2 regions of the Glutamicibacter sp. JL.03c genome follow, and region 2 is predicted to be linked to the other one. Evidence: predicted binding sites of a transcription regulator. Region 2 holds the regulator's gene; the other holds the start of a gene.
The links. The regulator HrcA, encoded in region 2, represses chaperone genes, less so after heat shock. The targets are predictions, from matches to a motif close to TTNGCACTCGNNNNNNNCGAGTGCNAA.
Positions count from the first base shown of each region.

Region 1 (8,871 bases), 1.1 Mb from region 2:
TAGAAGCCGCCCATTCCGCCCATGCCACCCATGTCGTCGCCACCGGCTGGAGCAGCGCCAGCAGGAGCTGGCTTCTCTGCAACAACAGCTTCGGTGGTCAGGAACAGGCCGGCGATCGATGCTGCATTCTGCAGAGCCGAACGGGTCACCTTCACTGGGTCGTTGACGCCAGCGTCGAGCAGGTTCACGTACTCGCCGGTGGCGGCGTTCAGGCCGTGGCCAGCGGCCAGGCCCTTGACCTTGTCGGCGACAACGCCTGGCTCCAGGCCAGCGTTCAGTGCGATCTGCTTCAGTGGTGCTTCGATGCCGACACGAACGATGTTCGCGCCGGTTGCCTCGTCGCCTTCCAGCTCAAGCTTGGCGAATGCAGCAGCGCCAGCCTGGATCAGTGCAACGCCACCACCGGCGACGATGCCTTCTTCAACGGCTGCCTTGGCGTTACGCACGGCATCTTCGATGCGGTGCTTGCGCTCCTTGAGCTCGACCTCGGTAGCAGCACCGGCCTTCAGCACAGCGACACCGCCAGAGAGCTTTGCGTGGCGCTCCTGCAGCTTCTCGCGGTCGTAGTCCGAGTCGGTGTTCTTGATCTCGGCTGCGATCTGTGCCTTGCGGCCTTCGATAGCGTCGGCTTCGCCGCCGCCTTCAACGATGGTGGTCTCGTCCTTGGTGATGACGACCTTGCGGGCGGTACCCAGGACCTCGAGGCCAACATTGTCCAGGGACAGGCCGATTTCCTCGGAAACAACCTGGCCGCCGGTCAGGATGGCGATGTCGGTGAGCATGGCCTTGCGACGGTCGCCGAAGCCTGGGGCCTTGACGGCAACGGACTTGAACAGGCCACGGATCTTGTTCAGGATCAAGGTAGCCAGGGCTTCGCCCTCAACGTCCTCGGCAATGATCAGCAGCGACTTGTTCGACTGCATGACCTTCTCCAGCAGGGTCACCATGTCCTTGACCGAGGAGATCTTGGAGTTCACGATGAGGATGTATGGATCCTCCAGAACGGTTTCCTGGCGCTCGGTGTCGGTGACGAAGTACGCGGAGATGTAGCCCTTGTCGAAGCGCATGCCCTCCGCCAGCTCCAGCTCGAGGCCGAAGGTGTTGGACTCTTCAACGGTGATAACGCCCTGCTCGCCGACCTTGTCGAGTGCCTCGGCGATCAGGCCGCCGATTTCCTTGTCGCCTGCGGAGATCGAAGCGGTAGCAGCGATCTGCTCCTTTGATTCGATCTTCTTGGCAGCGGTGAACAGCTCAGCGGTAACAGCTTCTACAGCCTTGTCGATACCGCGGCGCAGCGCGATTGGGTCGGCGCCAGCAGCAACGTTGCGCAGGCCTTCCTTAACCAGTGCCTGAGCAAGAACGGTTGCGGTGGTGGTACCGTCACCGGCGACGTCGTCAGTCTTCTTGGCAACTTCCTTGACCAGCTCTGCGCCGATCTTCTCGTAAGGATCTTCGAGGTCGATTTCCTTAGCGATGGACACACCGTCGTTGGTGATAGTAGGAGCGCCCCACTTCTTTTCCAGAACGACGTTGCGGCCGCGTGGGCCCAGGGTCACCTTTACCGCGTCAGCGAGGGTGTTCAGTCCGCGCTCGAGTCCGCGGCGTGCTTCCTCGTCAAATGCAATCATCTTAGCCATAGTGGCGTACGGTCCTTTCGGGACGATTTTGCGAAAATGCAACCGACAGACAGCGCCCGCGACGGACGAGTTATCCGGTGCGGCATCGGGCCGGCGACCGTTTCAGCTCTCGCTATCTGAGGTAGTTTCCACGCTCTATCCGACAGCGCGCTACTCGGTGGCCCTTTGTCCCGCAGGAACACAAAAGCCGACCGGCGTTAGCAGTCGCTGTGTAAGAGTGCTAATACAAATATTGGCACTCTCGCATGGCGAGTGCAAGCCGATCGGCTCTGAGCGAAGAGATTTATGGACGAACTATTCGTTCAGCCCTAGTGGGTCGTCGGTACCCAGCACGACGGCGACACGATTTGGAATGTTGCTGGTCTGCAACACTTCGTCGATGTTCAGGACTTCAGCTGCCTTTTGAGCCGTGGTGCGGTAGGACTCCGAGACGTAGTACACCGCGGAGACATCGGCTGGCTTGCTCCAGTTATCGGCGACGATATTGGTGAATCCAGCTTCGGTCATGGCCTCTTCGCCGGCGCCTGCGACACCAGCCACGCTGGCTGCGTTATAGATACCGATCTGCTGGCCGAAGAGCACTTCGGCATCGTCAATGGTGCTCGACGGGGAGGCTGATTCGCTCGGCGATGCCTCTTGAGAGCTGTCGGCTGACTCGCCGTCGTCGCCCTCTTGGGACTGCGAGCTTTCACTGCTGGACGAACCGGCAATGCTGTCCTTGAGCTGAGGACCAAAGATGAATGAGGCGGCACCGATGACCAGGACGATCACGGCGGTTAGCACTACCCACAGCAATTTGCCGCCGGTCGACTTTGAGGCGGCGGACTGGGCCCATCCGTGCGCGTGGTGTGAACCCACACGGGTGTTGAACTCCGGTACGCGATCAAATTCGTCACGCGGGTAGTTGGTCATTCTTGTCCTTGCTCGAGGTCTGACTGGTCACGGCAGGCTGGGTTATCGTCCCGAGCCGACCTTACCGCCCACACGACGTTTTGTTGAACGTGCTCTGCGCAGTCGCTTAACCAGCATCGGGTCGTAGGCCATGGCCGCATCAGTTTCAATCAGCTGGTTCAGCAGCTGATAGTAATTGGTTGGCGACATTGAGAACTGCTTGGTAATCGCTTGTTCCTTGGCTCCGGCATACTTCCACCACAATTTTTCCAAGCTCAGGATCTGTTGTGAGCGTTCGTCCAATTCCGAATCCGGGTTCATCACAAAATCAACCAGCAACTCGTTCTCAGCCATCTGTCCTCACCCCTGTCCTCGGCTCAGTTTTTGCGTATTTCAGTCATGCATGTACTCCACCGTCGGTAGACATACCACCGATATTCTAACCAATCCGTTGAGCTATCGCCGTGTGGCCGGGCACAGGCACGCCAGAAAAACGGCACAATGGCACCTATGGATGAAATGCAAGATGCCCTGTTTGACGCTCCCGAGCCACCAGCACCACCGGTGTACGAGCCCGCGGATTTCCCGTTCTTCCACGGTGCGCAATCCATGGCCGACCGCGGATTTATTGCCCGGGATTGGGTTCCGGCGCTGAGCGGACATGATGGAAATCTCCGTCGCCTTGCCCTCGAATTAACCAAACGTTCATCGCAAGGTGAAGTCCTCCTGCCCGATCCGAAGGTGATGTTCCGCGCACTTACGCTGCCATTATCCGAAGTCAAAGTCCTAATTATCGGCCAGGACCCTTACCCGACACCGGGACACCCCAACGGCTTGGCATTTGCCGCCAATCAGCAGGTCCGCCCTTTGCCACGTTCCCTGGGCAATATCTACAAAGAGCTGGAATCGGATTTGGGCATCAGCCCTGCGCCTCATCCTGATCTGGGTCCTTGGCTGCAGCGCGGGGTGCTATTGCTGAATCAAGCATTGTCAGTGGCTGCTGGCAAGGCTGGTTCCCATCAAAAACTCGGGTGGGAGCCAATCCTCGCGTCGGTGTTAGCTGCCCTGAATACGCGCGACAATCCACCAGTCGCCATACTTTGGGGCAACCACGCCCAGAAGTTCGCATCCGACCTCGGCAACCTGCCCCAGCTGCGCAGCGCGCACCCCTCACCGCTCTCGGCTGCACGCGGCTTTTTCGGGTCCAAGCCCTTCTCCCAAGCAAATCGGCTCCTGTCCGAGCAGGGACAGGAGCCGATTGATTGGTCGTTGCCGTTGGCCTAGCGGCGGCGGATGCGCCGGCGCTCGCGCCGTGCATTGGAAGTCAGCGGACGGCACAGGGTCTCGCCGAAGACAACGCCGCCGGCGATGGACAGCATGATCGCCATGGCATTGAACATCTCCACAAGACCGGTGGCCATGTCATCGACGTTGATCACGATGCCGTACATGGCCCGGAAGATCATCAAACCCGGCAGCAGGAACATCACGGCCGGAGCGGCTAGGACCAGCTGCGGAGTGCGCAGCTTGTCCGAAGCGAAGCGAGCGGCAAAGCCGATCACCGTGGCAACAATTGCTGGAACCGCGCGTTCACCCAGGCCAATGCCCTCAGCGAGCATCTGGATCAGATAGCCGCCCACGGCGATCCCCACAGTCGGCAACAGCAAGCGCAGCGCACTTTGTTCGGTCACGGCGCCGGCGGCAATGGCCACGGCTACCAAGAGGACCAGCAACCACGCCGGATACTCGGTCGTCACGATCTGATGGACATCGACTTCTTCCCCTCCGAATGCGTCGGAGATCACCAGGGCTGCAGCGATCCCGCTCAAGATCGCCCCGTAGGTCAGGCTGGCGGAGAACAAGCGGCCCACCGCGGTGACCGGGAAGCCGTTGATCGCGTCCTGCAGAGCCGAGACGAAACGTCCCGACGGCAAAAGCAGCAGGATACCGCCGGAAACCACGAGCGCCGGGTCCAATGGAGCATGTAGTTGATGCCCGATCAGCGCGATCCCGGTAATCACCATGGTCGAGACGGCAATGGTGAAGAACTCGGGGACGCGCCAGCGCGAGCCGTAGCGCCCGATCTGCGTCACCAGGCTGGAGGAAAACATCGCCACCAGCGCCCCGGCCCATGAACCGCCGATGAAAAGCACGAAAGCCGCCGCGAACAGCGCCCGGCCGCTGGCAACAATCCAACGAGGGAACGGCTTGGGGCGACGGGTAATTTCCTTCAGGCGCTTAGCCGAAGCGCTGCGCGAAACACCGCCGGCAATGATGTCCGAGACCAGCTCGTGCACCAGCACCAGCCCCGCATAGTTGGACGTGTAGGAACGGACCACGCGCAGTACCGAATAGCTCTCGGCGTCCGGCGGGCTGTAGTTGAGGTGCAGGGACTGATTGGTGATGTCGACATCCAGGTGGCTCAACCCCAGGGCCGCGGTCACCGCGATGATGCTGGTTTCCACCTCCAGCGCGCCAGCGCCGTAACGGATCAGGGTTTCCCCCAGGTCCAAGGCGAATTCCATGGTGCGACGCGAGGAAGCATCCTGTTGGTCGTTGACTTTGGGGTTGGCATAGGGAGTGCCCTGTAGCCGCTCGACGATATTCAGCGCCTGAGTCGGCGGGGTGTCCGAGATCCACATCTTGGCCAGCAGCCGACGAGCCACCGGGTTGGCACGCGTCGGCATCAGGGTGATGCCTTCGTCGGTGGTGTGGACCTGGCCTGTACGCCACTCGATATCGGAGGCATCCGCAGCGGCCACATTGGCACTCACGGCGGTATTCAGCGGCAACTCGGAAGCGGTGGCAGGCTCCTCCATTGGATCTTCCGGGTGGAATCCCATGTTGATTTCACTAGTCGAAATACGCGGAAGCACACCGGCTGATGGCGCTGGATCTTCGCCGATCTGCGGTGACGCTGCACCGTGCTCCTCGTCAGATCGATGCGCCACTAATCTTGCCCCCTGAACCGATGTATTCCCATGCAATTCACGATACAACCCATGGGCGATCAGTTGGCGCGAACGGGCATAAATCACTTGGTAGCGCCGAACACATTTATCCAGTATCTCGCCCGATGGAATATCGCCGGGCAGCAGTTGGTTGAACCTGCTAGAAATTAGATACTTTTGCATACACTTCGGAGGTCACTGATGAGCGGCACACTGCTCCTACCCGAGATCGGCGCCGAGACTTTTGGCGACATCAGCCAGGACGCTGACGGGAACCTGCTCACCCACGCGCAGGTGATCCGCAACGTCATCGCCGAAGGCCAGGCAGCCGAATCGGCCAATCTGGACTTCTTCGGCGTGGGCGAACACCATCGCGACGACTATGCCGTGTCTTCACCCGAGATCGTGTTGGCCGCCTTGGCCAGCACCACCGATCGCATCAAGCTGGGCACCGCCGTGACCGTGCTCTCCAGCGATGATCCGGTCAGGGTCTACCAGCGCTTCGCGACCTTGGATGCCATTTCCCAGGGCCGTGCGGAAATCGTGGCCGGACGTGGATCCTTTATCGAGTCGTTCCCGCTGTTCGGCTTCGAGCTGGATGACTATGAAGAGCTCTACGAGGAGAAACTGGACCTCCTGGTGAAATTGCGCCACGGAAATCCAGTGGTCTGGCACGGCAAGCACCGCGCGGCATTGCGCAACCAGCAGGTCTACCCGCTGCTGGAAAAGCAGCCCCTGGCCACGTGGGTGGGTGTCGGCGGCAGCCCGCAATCCGTGGTCCGTGCCGCGCGCCACGGGTTGCCGCTCTTCCTGGCCATCATCGGCGGCCAGCCCTCCGGCTTTGAGGGATTGGTGTCCCTGTACCACCGCGCGCTGAAGGAATTCGGCCATGGGGAGCAACCCGTCGCCGCCCACTTCCACGGGCTGGTCGCAGATAGCGACGAAGAGGCCTTGGAAACCCTCTGGCCGCATTACCAGAGGACCATGAACCGTCTCGGGGCCGAACGAGGATGGCCGCCGGCCAGCAAAATGCGGCTGAAGGCATCCATGGGACCCGATGGGGCCATGATGGCCGGAAGCGTTGGCACCGTGGCGTCGAAGCTCGCCTCGGCCACCAGGAAACTGGGCCTGTCGCGGGCTGACATCAAGTATTCGGCGGGAACGCTGCCCCACGAGGCGATGATGCGCAGCATCAAACTGCTCGGCGAAGAAGTCAAGCCCCGCGTCCACGAATTGCTCGGCGCTTAAACGCGAAAAATGCCACCATCGCTGGTGGCATTTTTTCGTGGATCTTACTGGACTCGAACCAGCGACCTTTCGCGTGTGAGGCGAACGCTCTAACCAACTGAGCTAAAGATCCGCACTTGCGCCGTGACCACAGGGTCAAGCACCTAAATGATCTTAGCCGGTGATGCCTCGCGCGCCAAATCGGCGACCGGCTTCAAGCTGCTTGATCCGGCAATCCCGGCGATCTTTCAGCTTGCCGATGTGCCTGATGATCAGCCTCGAAAAACCGCGCCAAATAGTTTATTTTCGCTTCACCCGAAAGTACCTGTTTCCACTTGTCAAAACGGGACTTCAGGCTCCATAATTTTTCTAGCTCATCGAGCTGAAACTGGACCCTACAAGGAAGTTGCCGGAAGCCGCCGGCATCGGTCCCCTCAAGGCCAACGAAACCGCGTGGCAGGCCGAGCCTGTCGCGCAAAGCCTCATTTTTCGTTCGTTCTTTTTCCCTAGGACCGTACCCAGTGTTTGAAAACCTGAACTTTTCCTTGTCACCCCTCTGCGTTCTGCCCGAGCAGCGTGGCGAATTGGCACAGCTCTACCCGGTGACCGACCAACGGTGGCATCAGAAATTCGACCGCCTCAGCTTGCTGGTGACGGTGCGTGACCGCGGCACACTCGTCGCGGCCGGTTTGGTTCACGACTCGATCGTGGCACCCACCGAATCAATGAACGCCGTCGAGCTGGGTTGCATGGCAGTGCGGCCCGAATACCGCCGGCTGGGGATCCGCCAGCACGTGACCTCATTGCGCCTGGAGCATGCGGTGCGCTCAGGCAAGACGCCGATCATGGTCATCGACGCGCAGAACCCTGCCTCGTGGGCCTTCTACGAACGCTCCGAGCTGTGGGAGCGCGAGCGCAGCTTCGAGCAGGAGGGACGCTTGAAGTTCATCTACCGGGCCACCCAGACGGCCTGGGAGTGGGTCGAGAACCTGCCGCAGGCTTCCGAAGACTGCCTCGGCATCAGCACCGCTGCTCCGTCGATCCAGGCGCCATGTTTCGCCGCGGCTCCGGCAACTCGGCCGATGCTTGGCATGCAGCTGCCTTTCGGCGAACAGGTCCCGGCGCTGCCGATGCTCTGATCCTAGAAGAGCGCGTCCTGCTGCTCGTCCACCCATTCGTGGCCGGGCAGCGGCGCCACCTCGCCCGCCCGGCGAGCGCGAGCAGCTTCGTGAAGGTCGATCGGGGTCACCTTCAGCACCGCATCGACCATGGCGTTCAGGAACTGCGGCGTGGCAATATCGTCCGGCACCGGCTGATGCACGCACCTGACTTCCGGGGCATCCGAGGAATCATCCCAATCCACCAGCAGCAGTCCGGTTGCGGTGTAGCCGTAGCCGTCCCCGAAGTCCCGCAGCTTGCGGATCATATCCACGGTGCGGCGGAAGGCGGCCGGCTCGGCTTCGAGGATGGTGGCACGCTGCACGAAGAAGAAGCCGACCGCGGCCAGCGGATAGCGTGCCCGCAGATTCGCGGCATCCCCGTAGGCCTCTTCGTAGCGGTTGGCCAGGTTCTTGCCGAACGATGAGGTCATGGCCTTGGTGCTCAGCAGCAGCTCGGGGCCGGTGGACCAATGGGTCATCACCACATCGGTCTGCTTCATGTAGGCGCGGCCCAGGATTCTGGCATCGGTGCTTCCGGCCTTGCCAGCCATGATCGATTCATGGACTTCATCAGCCAGGCGCTCAGGCAATCTGCGCAACAGATCCAGGATGTCGCTGGAGAGCACGCGCGGCGCTTCGGGACGAGGCCAGACCAGGTCCGCATCGAAACCGGCTCGACGAAGTTCGTGGGCCAGCCACGCATCAACACCCTGGGCGAAGCGTCCAGAACGCGTGACTGCCTTATTGCGCACCGGAATGCTCAGCAGCGCTTCCAGCACCTGATAGGACGGATTGAATTCCTCGGTGACCGCGCCGTTGCTCAGCCACGGCGAGTCCTTGGCCGCTGACATCAAGGTGGTATCGAATTCCGCAAAGGCCAGGGTCTTCTCAACTACAGGATTTGCCACGTTTATCCCTTCACCGCTTTGCCGCGCGCCTTGCGGCGCTCCAGCATGTTCGTGCGTGCCGCACGGATGGTGTCCACCGCGCCCCGGTCCAGGCCAA
Region 1 covers NZ_CP107575.1:597,473-606,343, reverse strand. Annotated here, with positions in the region: gene groL (chaperonin GroEL) at 1-1,637, opposite strand, end outside; gene OF385_RS02850 (LytR C-terminal domain-containing protein) at 1,932-2,549, opposite strand; gene OF385_RS02845 (DUF3263 domain-containing protein) at 2,592-2,882, opposite strand; gene OF385_RS02840 (uracil-DNA glycosylase) at 3,039-3,812, shown strand; gene OF385_RS02835 (threonine/serine ThrE exporter family protein) at 3,809-5,479, opposite strand; gene OF385_RS02830 (Atu2307/SP_0267 family LLM class monooxygenase) at 5,681-6,727, shown strand; tRNA gene OF385_RS02825 (tRNA-Val) at 6,766-6,839, opposite strand; gene OF385_RS02820 (hypothetical protein) at 6,921-7,184, opposite strand; gene OF385_RS02815 (GNAT family N-acetyltransferase) at 7,228-7,845, shown strand; gene OF385_RS02810 (hypothetical protein) at 7,848-8,774, opposite strand; gene OF385_RS02805 (class I SAM-dependent DNA methyltransferase) at 8,777-8,871, opposite strand, start outside.
Region 1: a site for HrcA is predicted at 1,835-1,861, ahead of groL (chaperonin GroEL). Genes of this name have one in related genera too.

Region 2 (8,871 bases):
GGACGAAGGTACGGATCGATCTTCTCGGTCAAGGAGCCGGGAAGGAATCCAAGCTTCTCCCCCGCTTCGACAGCAGGCCGGGTCAGGATGATCCGGTTGACCTGCTTGTCTTGCAACGCGGCAACGGCCATGGCCATGGCCAAGAAGGTCTTGCCGGTACCTGCTGGCCCGATGCCGAAGGTAATGGTCGACTCTTCGATGGCATCCACATAGCTTTTCTGGTTGACCGTTTTGGGCCGAATGGAACGGCCACGGCCCGAGAGGATCTTCAGGCCCAGCACATCGGTGGGGGCATCCGGATTTCCTGCGCTGAGCATTTTGATGATCTGCTCGATTGTCTCCGCGCTCATCCGCGACCCACGCAATGCCAGGGATCGTGCCTCTTCGGTGACTCGTTGCGCTTTGCGAACCTGCTGGGGGTTTCCCGCGAGCACCAGAGCCTGGCCGTTAGGACGGAAATTAACTTGCGGATAGGCGCCAGAAAGGATGCGCAAAAGCTCATCATTCGGGCCCAGGGTAGCAATCATGAGTTCAGCTGTATCAAAACTAATGGTGAGCGATGCAGAATCTGAGTCCGCTTGCGTCTTATTCTGTTCAACCTGCATGCAGTGCTTGGTGCCCCTTTGGTGAGCTTGATGGTGGTGTTGCTTTGTCCTTGGTTCCATTCTATCCAGTCAACGAGTTTTCGGGTGGGAATTCAGGCCTCAGCGTAAGTCCAGAACCTGAAAGTAGTCCTAAATGAATCTATTCCTAGCAGGTCGCGAACATATAGATTTGGTTACGGATTAGTAAGTGCGGCCATTTTTGGGCAGAATTCGGCAACTCATATGGCAAGCTATGACAGCGGCTCAAAAATGAATTGCGAGCCTTATCCCCAAAAAGATTCACGGATTGGTAAGTAGTGCGGTCAAGGTTCATGCAGAAAATTCCCCGCCGAATAGGCATTGTAGGAATTACTGCTGCTCTCGTCGTCGCTGCAGGCTGTGGCCTGGCGAATCGCGAGAGCTCCTTTGAGATGCCCCAGAGCGCCAACGCCGAATCATTGAACTTGCCCAGCGCTACCGACGCTGGCGAACAGATCGGCGTCGCCACCAAGCTGCCGATCTACTGGCTTGAAAATACCGACACCGGAGTGTTCCTGTACCGCGAGTATCTGGACGACACCCGCCGCAGCGAACCCATTGGCGACGCGATTTGGACCCTGCTCTCCGCTGATCCCGCCGGACCGCATCGCTACACCCTGCTTAAGCCGGCTGACGAAATCGGCGTTTCGATCAGCAACACCAACGTCATCACCCTGGACCTTCCAGCCAAGGTGTTCAGCGCCCACCTCGATGAGGGCCTTTCGGAACGATCGATCCAGCAGCTGGTGTTCACTGCCAGCGCTGCGGCCGCGAGTTCCGGGCTGCTCGCGGGGGATTCTTCGCCGACGGTGAAGATCCTGGTGGATGGCCAGCCTAATGCGGAAGTTTTTGGCGGCTATCGAATCAAGGACGTCTACGAACGCAACGCCAAGTTCATGGCACCGATCTGGATTATTGATCCGCAGTACGGAACGGTGCTGAAGGAAGGCAAAGTCCAGATCAAGGGACGCACCACGAACTTTGATATCGGGACGTTCTATTCCCTGCAGAAAAAGGACTCCGACGGCAAGCTCACGGTGATCACTGCCCAGAAGCAGGTCATCGACGGGAAAATCGAAAAGAGCGGCGCTTTCAGCATTACCGAGCGCCTAGCCCCCGGCTCGTACAAGCTGACGTTCTGGGGCATGGAATCCGAATCCGAGGCGAAAGTCGGCGAAGTCACTTCAGATTTCACGGTGAAGTAACCACAACCAGGACATTGCCGATCTAGGCTGCAGACAAGAATTCGCGGGCACCTTCGAACAAGGTACCCGCGAATCGCTGGTTAAATCAGAGTTCGCCGAGCAAGTGGCGGATCAATACCAGGGCTGCGGGACCGGCAGTAGAAGCCCTGAGGACATGTTGTCCGAGCAGTGCGGCCTGAGCTCCAGCATCCACGAAGGCCAGCAGCTCAGCATGCGAGATCCCGCCTTCCGGCCCCACAATCATCACGACCTTTTGACCCGATTGCGCTGCAGCAAGCCACGAGGATACGTGCGCAGCGACAGCTTCGGTGGCCTGCTCATGCAGGACCAGGACCAGTGCTCCGGCTTGGACATCAGCGGCAATGGCCTTGGCCAGCTCCTTGGAACTCACTGGAGCCAGGACCTCGGGCTCGAAAGCCCGACGCGACTGCTTTTGCGCAGAGCGAACTTGGGCCCGCCACTTGGCCAGGGCCTTTTCGGTCTTAGCCGAGTTCCAGCGCACGATGGAACGGTCAGCCTGCCAGGGACGGACAGCGAGCACGCCGAGCTCTACTGCTGACTCGACAGCCTGCAGATCCCGGTCGCCCTTGGACAGGGCCTGCACCAAGGTCACAGGATGATCGCTGCCGACTTCTTGGGTCCTCTGGATGACCCTCGCGCTGAGAAGGTCCTTGCCCGTGCCCAGAACCTCGACCGTCAGCCGCATTCCTTGGCCGTCGAGCAAGTCCAGGTGCTCGCCGGCGGTGACGCGCTTGACGGTCACCGCATGGTGAGCCTCGGGGCCCGAGAGCTCCAAGGTATCTCCCGGAACCGAGTTCTGGGCCACGTCGGGGTCGATGACGAAGCTGTGATTGCTCATGCTTAGCGCTGGTTCAGCTTGTCGCGCAGTCGGGAGAACATGCCGCCGGAGTGCTCGACTCGGCCAGCTGTCAATTCCTCGCCACGAAGCTTTGCCAGCTGCTCGAGCAGGTCGCGCTGGGCGGCATCGAGCTTGGTCGGGGTCTCCACCTGAAGGTGCACGATGATATCGCCGCGCTTGCCACCACGAAGGCGAGGCACGCCAAGACCTGGCAGGGTCACGGTGTCGCCGTCCTGGGCGCCAGCATCGACATTGATCGGCTGCTCGCCGTCGAAAGTCTCGAGCTTGAGCTCGCAGCCCAGAGCGGCTGCGGTCATCGGCAGGCTCATCTTCGCGTGCAGATCGGTCTGCGCGCGTTCGAAGACCTTGTGGCGGCGCACGTCCACCTCGACGAAGAGGTTGCCGTTGGGGCCACCTCCTGGACCGGCTTCGCCCTGTCCGCGCAGCTGGATGCGGGTGCCGGAATCCACACCGGCAGGGACGTTCAGCGACTTGGAGACGTGCTCGCGCACTCGGCCCTCGCCGTTGCACTCCAGGCAAGGGTCCGGAATGGTGGTGCCGAAACCGCGGCAGGCAGCACAGGTTTCCACGGTCATCATCTGGCCGAGGAAGGAGCGCACTGGGCGCTGTACCTGACCGGCACCATGGCAGATGTCGCAGGTTACCGGACTGGTGCCCTCGCGCGTGCAGGAGCCGTTGCAGGTCTTGCAGGTGACTGCGGTTTCCATCTCCAGCGGGTACACGGTGCCCTTGACGGCGTCTTCCAGATCGATCGTGATGGTGATCAGCGCATCGCGGCCTGGCTGGGTGCGCGATGCCGGCCCCTGGGCCTGTCCCCCGCCGAAGAACTGTTCAAAGATGTCGCCGAACCCGCCGAAGCCCTGTCCGCCTCCAGCTCCGAAGCCTGGCTGGGCGTTGCCGTTTTCATCGCCGGTGGCATCGTAGTTCGAGCGCTTGGTCTGGTCGGAAAGAACCTCGTAAGCGCGGGTCACAAGCTTAAACTGCTCTGCGGCGTCCTCGCTTGGATTCACATCCGGGTGCAGCTTGCGTGCCAGCTTTCGGTAGGCGCTCTTGATTTCCTGAGGGGTCGCGTCCTTGGCAACGCCCAGGGTCTCGTAATGCGAGCTCACGTTATTCGCCGTGTCCTTTCCTATAATGCAAAATTCAAAAAATGCTTAGCGTATCGCCAGCGTGGTCAGTTCGCCAAAATCTTTGACAGGTAGCGGGCAACGGCCCGCACCGAGGCCATCGACGTCGGATAGTTCATGCGGGTCGGACCGAGCACCCCGAGCTTGTTGCGCACATCCGAACCGTACGTGGTTGCTATCACCGCCGCCTCCGATAGCTGTCCGTAGTGGTGTTCAGTGCCGATCGCCACGGCCACGCCGCGCGAATCAGCCTCAAGCTCGGAGAAGAGCTTCAGCAGCACTACCTGCTCTTCGAGGGCTTCGAGCACCGGAGTAATGCTCAACGGGAAGTCGCCCTCCACGCGGGCCAGATTCGCTGTTCCCGCCATGATGATGCGCTGCGTATTCGCCGCTTGGGCCATTTCCTCTAAGGCATGCACCACGGCATCGACCAACGGTTCGGCTTGCTGCTGCGGGCTCAAACCGGATCGCGACAGCTTGCCGCCGAGATCGGCCAGCTGCACGCCCTCAAAACTATTGAGCAGCCACAGCTTCAAATCTGCCAGTTCGGTATCCGTATACAGCCGCGGAACAGCCATCATGCGCTGATCCACGGTGCCGTTGGAAGCGATCATCACCATCAGCACTTGGGTACTGCCCAGGCTGACCAGCTCAAGGTTCTTCAGCGAAGCGGTGTCATAGTGCGGCACCTGGATCATCGCCACTTGGTTGGTCAATCGAGCCAGCAGGCGCACGGTGCTCTTGAGCATCTCATCGAGGTCCGTAGAGCTGTCCAGGATCTTGTTGATGGCGTCGCGTTCAGCCCGCGAAAGCGGCTTGAGCTCGCCGATCTCATCGACAAAGCGCCGATAGCCCTTCTCGGTCGGGATCCGGCCTGATGAGGTGTGCGGAGCCGCGATGAGCCCCTCTTCCTCGAGCAGGGCCATGTCATTTCTGATTGTGGCCGCGCTGACGCCAAGATTGTGCCGATCAAGCAGCGCCTTGGATCCAACCGGTTCACGGGACTGGACGTAGTCTTCCACGATGGCGCGCAAAACATCCAAACGCCGAAGCTCACTCACAACGCCACCTCCTTGGAATCCCTGTCAGAAGGGTTTGGCACTCTAACCTGTCAAGTGCCAAGTCTAATACGTTCATCGGTTGCTAGCATTGGTTTTCGAGCTTATTCGATCACAGCGAAAGGCAGTACGTGACTAATTACTCCTGGGGACCGCAGGATCTCAGTGCTCCAGCAGCGAAAAAACTCCGCCAGGTACCTATCGAGCGTGGCATGGTCTTGGAGGACGCCACCTCAGGCTGGGTTGGTGAGGTCATACGTACTGAAAAGTCCGGTGGCATGCGCATCATCGTGCTTGAGGACCGGCACGGCAAGACCCGTTCATTCCAGGCCGGTTTCGGGTTCTACCTTGAAGGCGAGGCGGTGGAAATGGTTGACCCGGTTGCCAGGGCCGCGCAGCCGAAAACCATGGTCTCCGCTTCTGGATCCCGGGCGGTGTCGGGACTCAAAGCGCGTGAAGCTCGCGCCAGCCGTATCTGGGTGGAGGGCAAGCACGACGCTGAACTGGTGGAAAAGGTCTGGGGCCACGACCTGCGTGTCGAAGGCATCGTGGTCGAGCCCCTGCACGGCGTGGATGACCTCGCCGGAGCTATCCGCGACTTCGCACCCTCCCCGGAGCGCAGGCTCGGAATCCTTGTCGACCACCTTGTGGCCGGTACCAAGGAAGCTCGCATCGTCGCCGAAGCCATGAAAGTTCCGGGGGCCGCGCAGAATGTGCTCATCCTCGGCCACCCGTATATCGACGTCTGGCAGGCCATCAAGCCATCGACCCTCGGGATCAAGGCATGGCCGGTGATCCCGAAGGGCACCGACTGGAAATCCGGGGTGCTAAAGGCCTTTGGCTGGCCGCATGAAACTGCCGAGGACATCGGCATCGGCTGGCGACGGATCCTGTCCACGGTCTCGCACTACGGGCAGTTGGAGCCACAATTGTTGGGAAGGATAGAAGAATTGATCGATTTTCTGACAACCGAAGATTACGGTTTTCTAACAATTGACTAATAGCTGGACTTTAACCCCGTAATCTCACCGCTGGGTGAACCGTCCCGGCTATGATGAAGTTAAAACCAGACACGGCAAGACAAGGAAAAATAGTGACTTCACGCCAGACGCAGTCATCGGAGAATTCGAGCTTCGAGGGATCGCGAACTGCTGCGTTGCCGCTGACTCCCACTGAGGACCGGCAATGGTCAACGATGGCACATTTCGGCGCCATCCTCGGTTGCATTCCATCCGCTATTATTTTTGCTGTCTTCCGCGACCGTGGAGCCTTCACAGCACAAGAGTCCAAGGAAGCGTTCAACTTCACTTTCCCGTTGACCATCCTCGCGATTGCGCTGAATGTGTGCACGATCCTGCCGGGCATCGGATGGCTTTTCTCCGTGCTCGCCGTGGCCCTATGGGTTTACATGACGCTCTCAGGCGCCCTTGCGGCCATCCAGGCCAACAAGGGACGCCCTTACCGCTACAAGTTCAATCTTCGCCTGATGAAGTAGTTTTACTGCCCAGGATCAGAAATCGAGTAATTCTCGCACCACGAGGTCGGCTAAGAGCCGGCCTCGTTGTGTTAACACGATGGTTCCAGCAAACGCCGCCTTGGCATCAATCAGGTCATCGGCAATCAGCCCCGCGACCTTGGTGCGCCCAGTGGCATCGAGCTCACTGATTTGCATCCCGGAACTCAGGCGCGTCAACAACATCGTTCGCTCCAACTGCACAGCCTGGGCATCGGGGTACTCTCGGCCGTGTCCGGGTGAGATCCCTGCATCAATGCGTTGCTGATACGCAGCTGGATGCTTCACATTCCACCAGCGCAGGCCGCCAACATGCGAGTGCGCTCCAGGGCCGGCGCCCCACCAGTCGCCACCCTTCCAATATGCGATATTGTGCTGGCAGGCATTCGCAGGGGTCTTGGCCCAATTGCTCACTTCGTACCACGAGTAACCGGCGGCGGCGAACATGTCATCAGCCAACTGGTACTTCTCGGCGTGATCGTCATCGTCGATATTCGGGACTTCGCCGCGACGAATCTGCGCGGCAAGCTTCGTTCCCTCTTCGATGATTAATGCGTACGCAGAAATATGATCAGGTTCGTAGCTCAGCGCCGCTTCGATACTTGTGCGCCAGTCCTCCAGCGACTCCCCCGGGGTGCCGTAGATCAGATCAACACTGACATCCAGTCCAGCTTCGCGAGCCCAGGCAACAGCCTGCGGAACGCGCTTGGGATCGTGAGTACGTTCCAGCACCTTGAGCACGTGCGGCACGGCAGACTGCATGCCGAAAGACACGCGGGTAAATCCGCCATCGGCCAATTCCTGCAGGCTTTGACGGGTGACCGAATCAGGATTGGCTTCCGTGGTGATTTCAGCGCCCGGCTTTAGGCCGAAGTCCTTGCGGATTTGATCGAGGACGGACACCAAATCGCTGGCCGGAAGCAAGGTAGGCGTCCCGCCGCCGAAGAATACCGTTTCGATCTCACGGTGCGGCTGGCCGGAACGGTCCATTACCTCGCGCGCGAAACTGATTTCCTTGCTTACCGTGGCGGCGTAGGTCGCCTGGCTTGAGCCCGAGCCGAGCTCTGTGGCGGTATAAGTATTAAAATCGCAGTAGCCGCAACGAACGGTGCAAAACGGGATATGCACATAAAAGGACATGGTCCGCCCCTCAGCTTCACGCGCACATGAAGCCGGGAGCAGACCATCGGCTGGGGCCGGATCGCCGTCAGGCAGAACTGAAGGCATCTACTTCTTTTTCGGTTCGTCGGTGGACAGCGCCGCGATGAAGGCTTCCTGCGGGACTTCCACACGGCCAACCATTTTCATGCGCTTCTTGCCTTCCTTCTGCTTTTCCAGCAGCTTGCGCTTGCGGCTGATGTCGCCGCCGTAGCATTTGGCCAAAACGTCCTTGCGGATAGCGCGGATGTTTTCGCGGGCAATAATGCGCGAACCGATCGCAGCCTGGATGGGAACTTCGAATTGCTGGCGAGGGATCAGCTCGCGCAGCTTCGAGGTCATCATGGTGCCGTAGGAGTAGGCCTTGTCGCGGTGGGTAATGGCGCTGAACGCGTCCACCTGATCACCCTGCAGCAAGATGTCGACCTTCACCAGATCGGCGACCTGCTCGCCATCAGCCTTCCAGTCCAGGGACGCGTAGCCGCGGGTCTTGGACTTGAGCTGGTCGAAGAAGTCGAACACGATTTCCGCCAGCGGCAGGTGATAGCGCATTTCGACACGATCTTCCGACAGATAGTCCATGCCGCGCATGGTTCCACGACGCGATTGGCACAGTTCCATCACCGCGCCAATGAATTCGCTCGGGGCCAGGATGGTCGCTGCGACCATCGGCTCGTGCACTTCGAGGATCTTGCCGTCCGGGAACTCCGAAGGATTGGTCACGGTGATCATCTGCTTGTCTTCGCCCATGACTTCGTAGACCACATTCGGCGCGGTGGAGATCAGGTCCAGATTGAACTCCGTCTCCAGCCGCTGGCGAGTGATTTCCAGGTGCAGAAGGCCCAGGAAGCCCACACGGAAGCCGAAGCCCAAAGCCACGGAAGTTTCCGGCTCGTAGGTCAGCGCGGCGTCGTTGAGCTGCAGTTTATCCAGCGCGTCACGCAGGACCGGGTAGTCGGTGCCATCCATCGGGTACAGGCCGGAGAACACCATTGGCTTGGCTTCTTCGTAGCCGCCCAGCGATTCGCTGGCAGGCTTCAGATGGTTGGTCACGGTATCGCCGACCTTGGACTGGCGAACATCCTTTACGCCGGTGATCAGGTAGCCTACCTCGCCGACGCCCAAGCCCTTGGTCGGCTCTGGGTTCGGCGAGGAAACACCGATCTCCAGTAGCTCGTGGGTGGTGCCGGTGGACATCATCTGGATCTTCTCGCGAGGAGACAGGTTGCCATCGACGACGCGAACGTAGGTCACGACGCCACGGTAGGTGTCGTATACCGAGTCGAAGATCATGGCGCGGGCCGGTG
Region 2 covers NZ_CP107575.1:1,737,416-1,746,286, forward strand. Annotated here, with positions in the region: gene OF385_RS07985 (PhoH family protein) at 1-605, opposite strand, end outside; gene OF385_RS07990 (GerMN domain-containing protein) at 1,016-1,828, shown strand; gene OF385_RS07995 (16S rRNA (uracil(1498)-N(3))-methyltransferase) at 1,914-2,687, opposite strand; gene dnaJ (molecular chaperone DnaJ) at 2,690-3,817, opposite strand; gene hrcA (heat-inducible transcriptional repressor HrcA) at 3,883-4,896, opposite strand; gene OF385_RS08010 (DUF3097 domain-containing protein) at 5,025-5,894, shown strand; gene OF385_RS08015 (DUF4870 domain-containing protein) at 5,987-6,388, shown strand; gene hemW (radical SAM family heme chaperone HemW) at 6,404-7,633, opposite strand; gene lepA (translation elongation factor 4) at 7,634-8,871, opposite strand, start outside.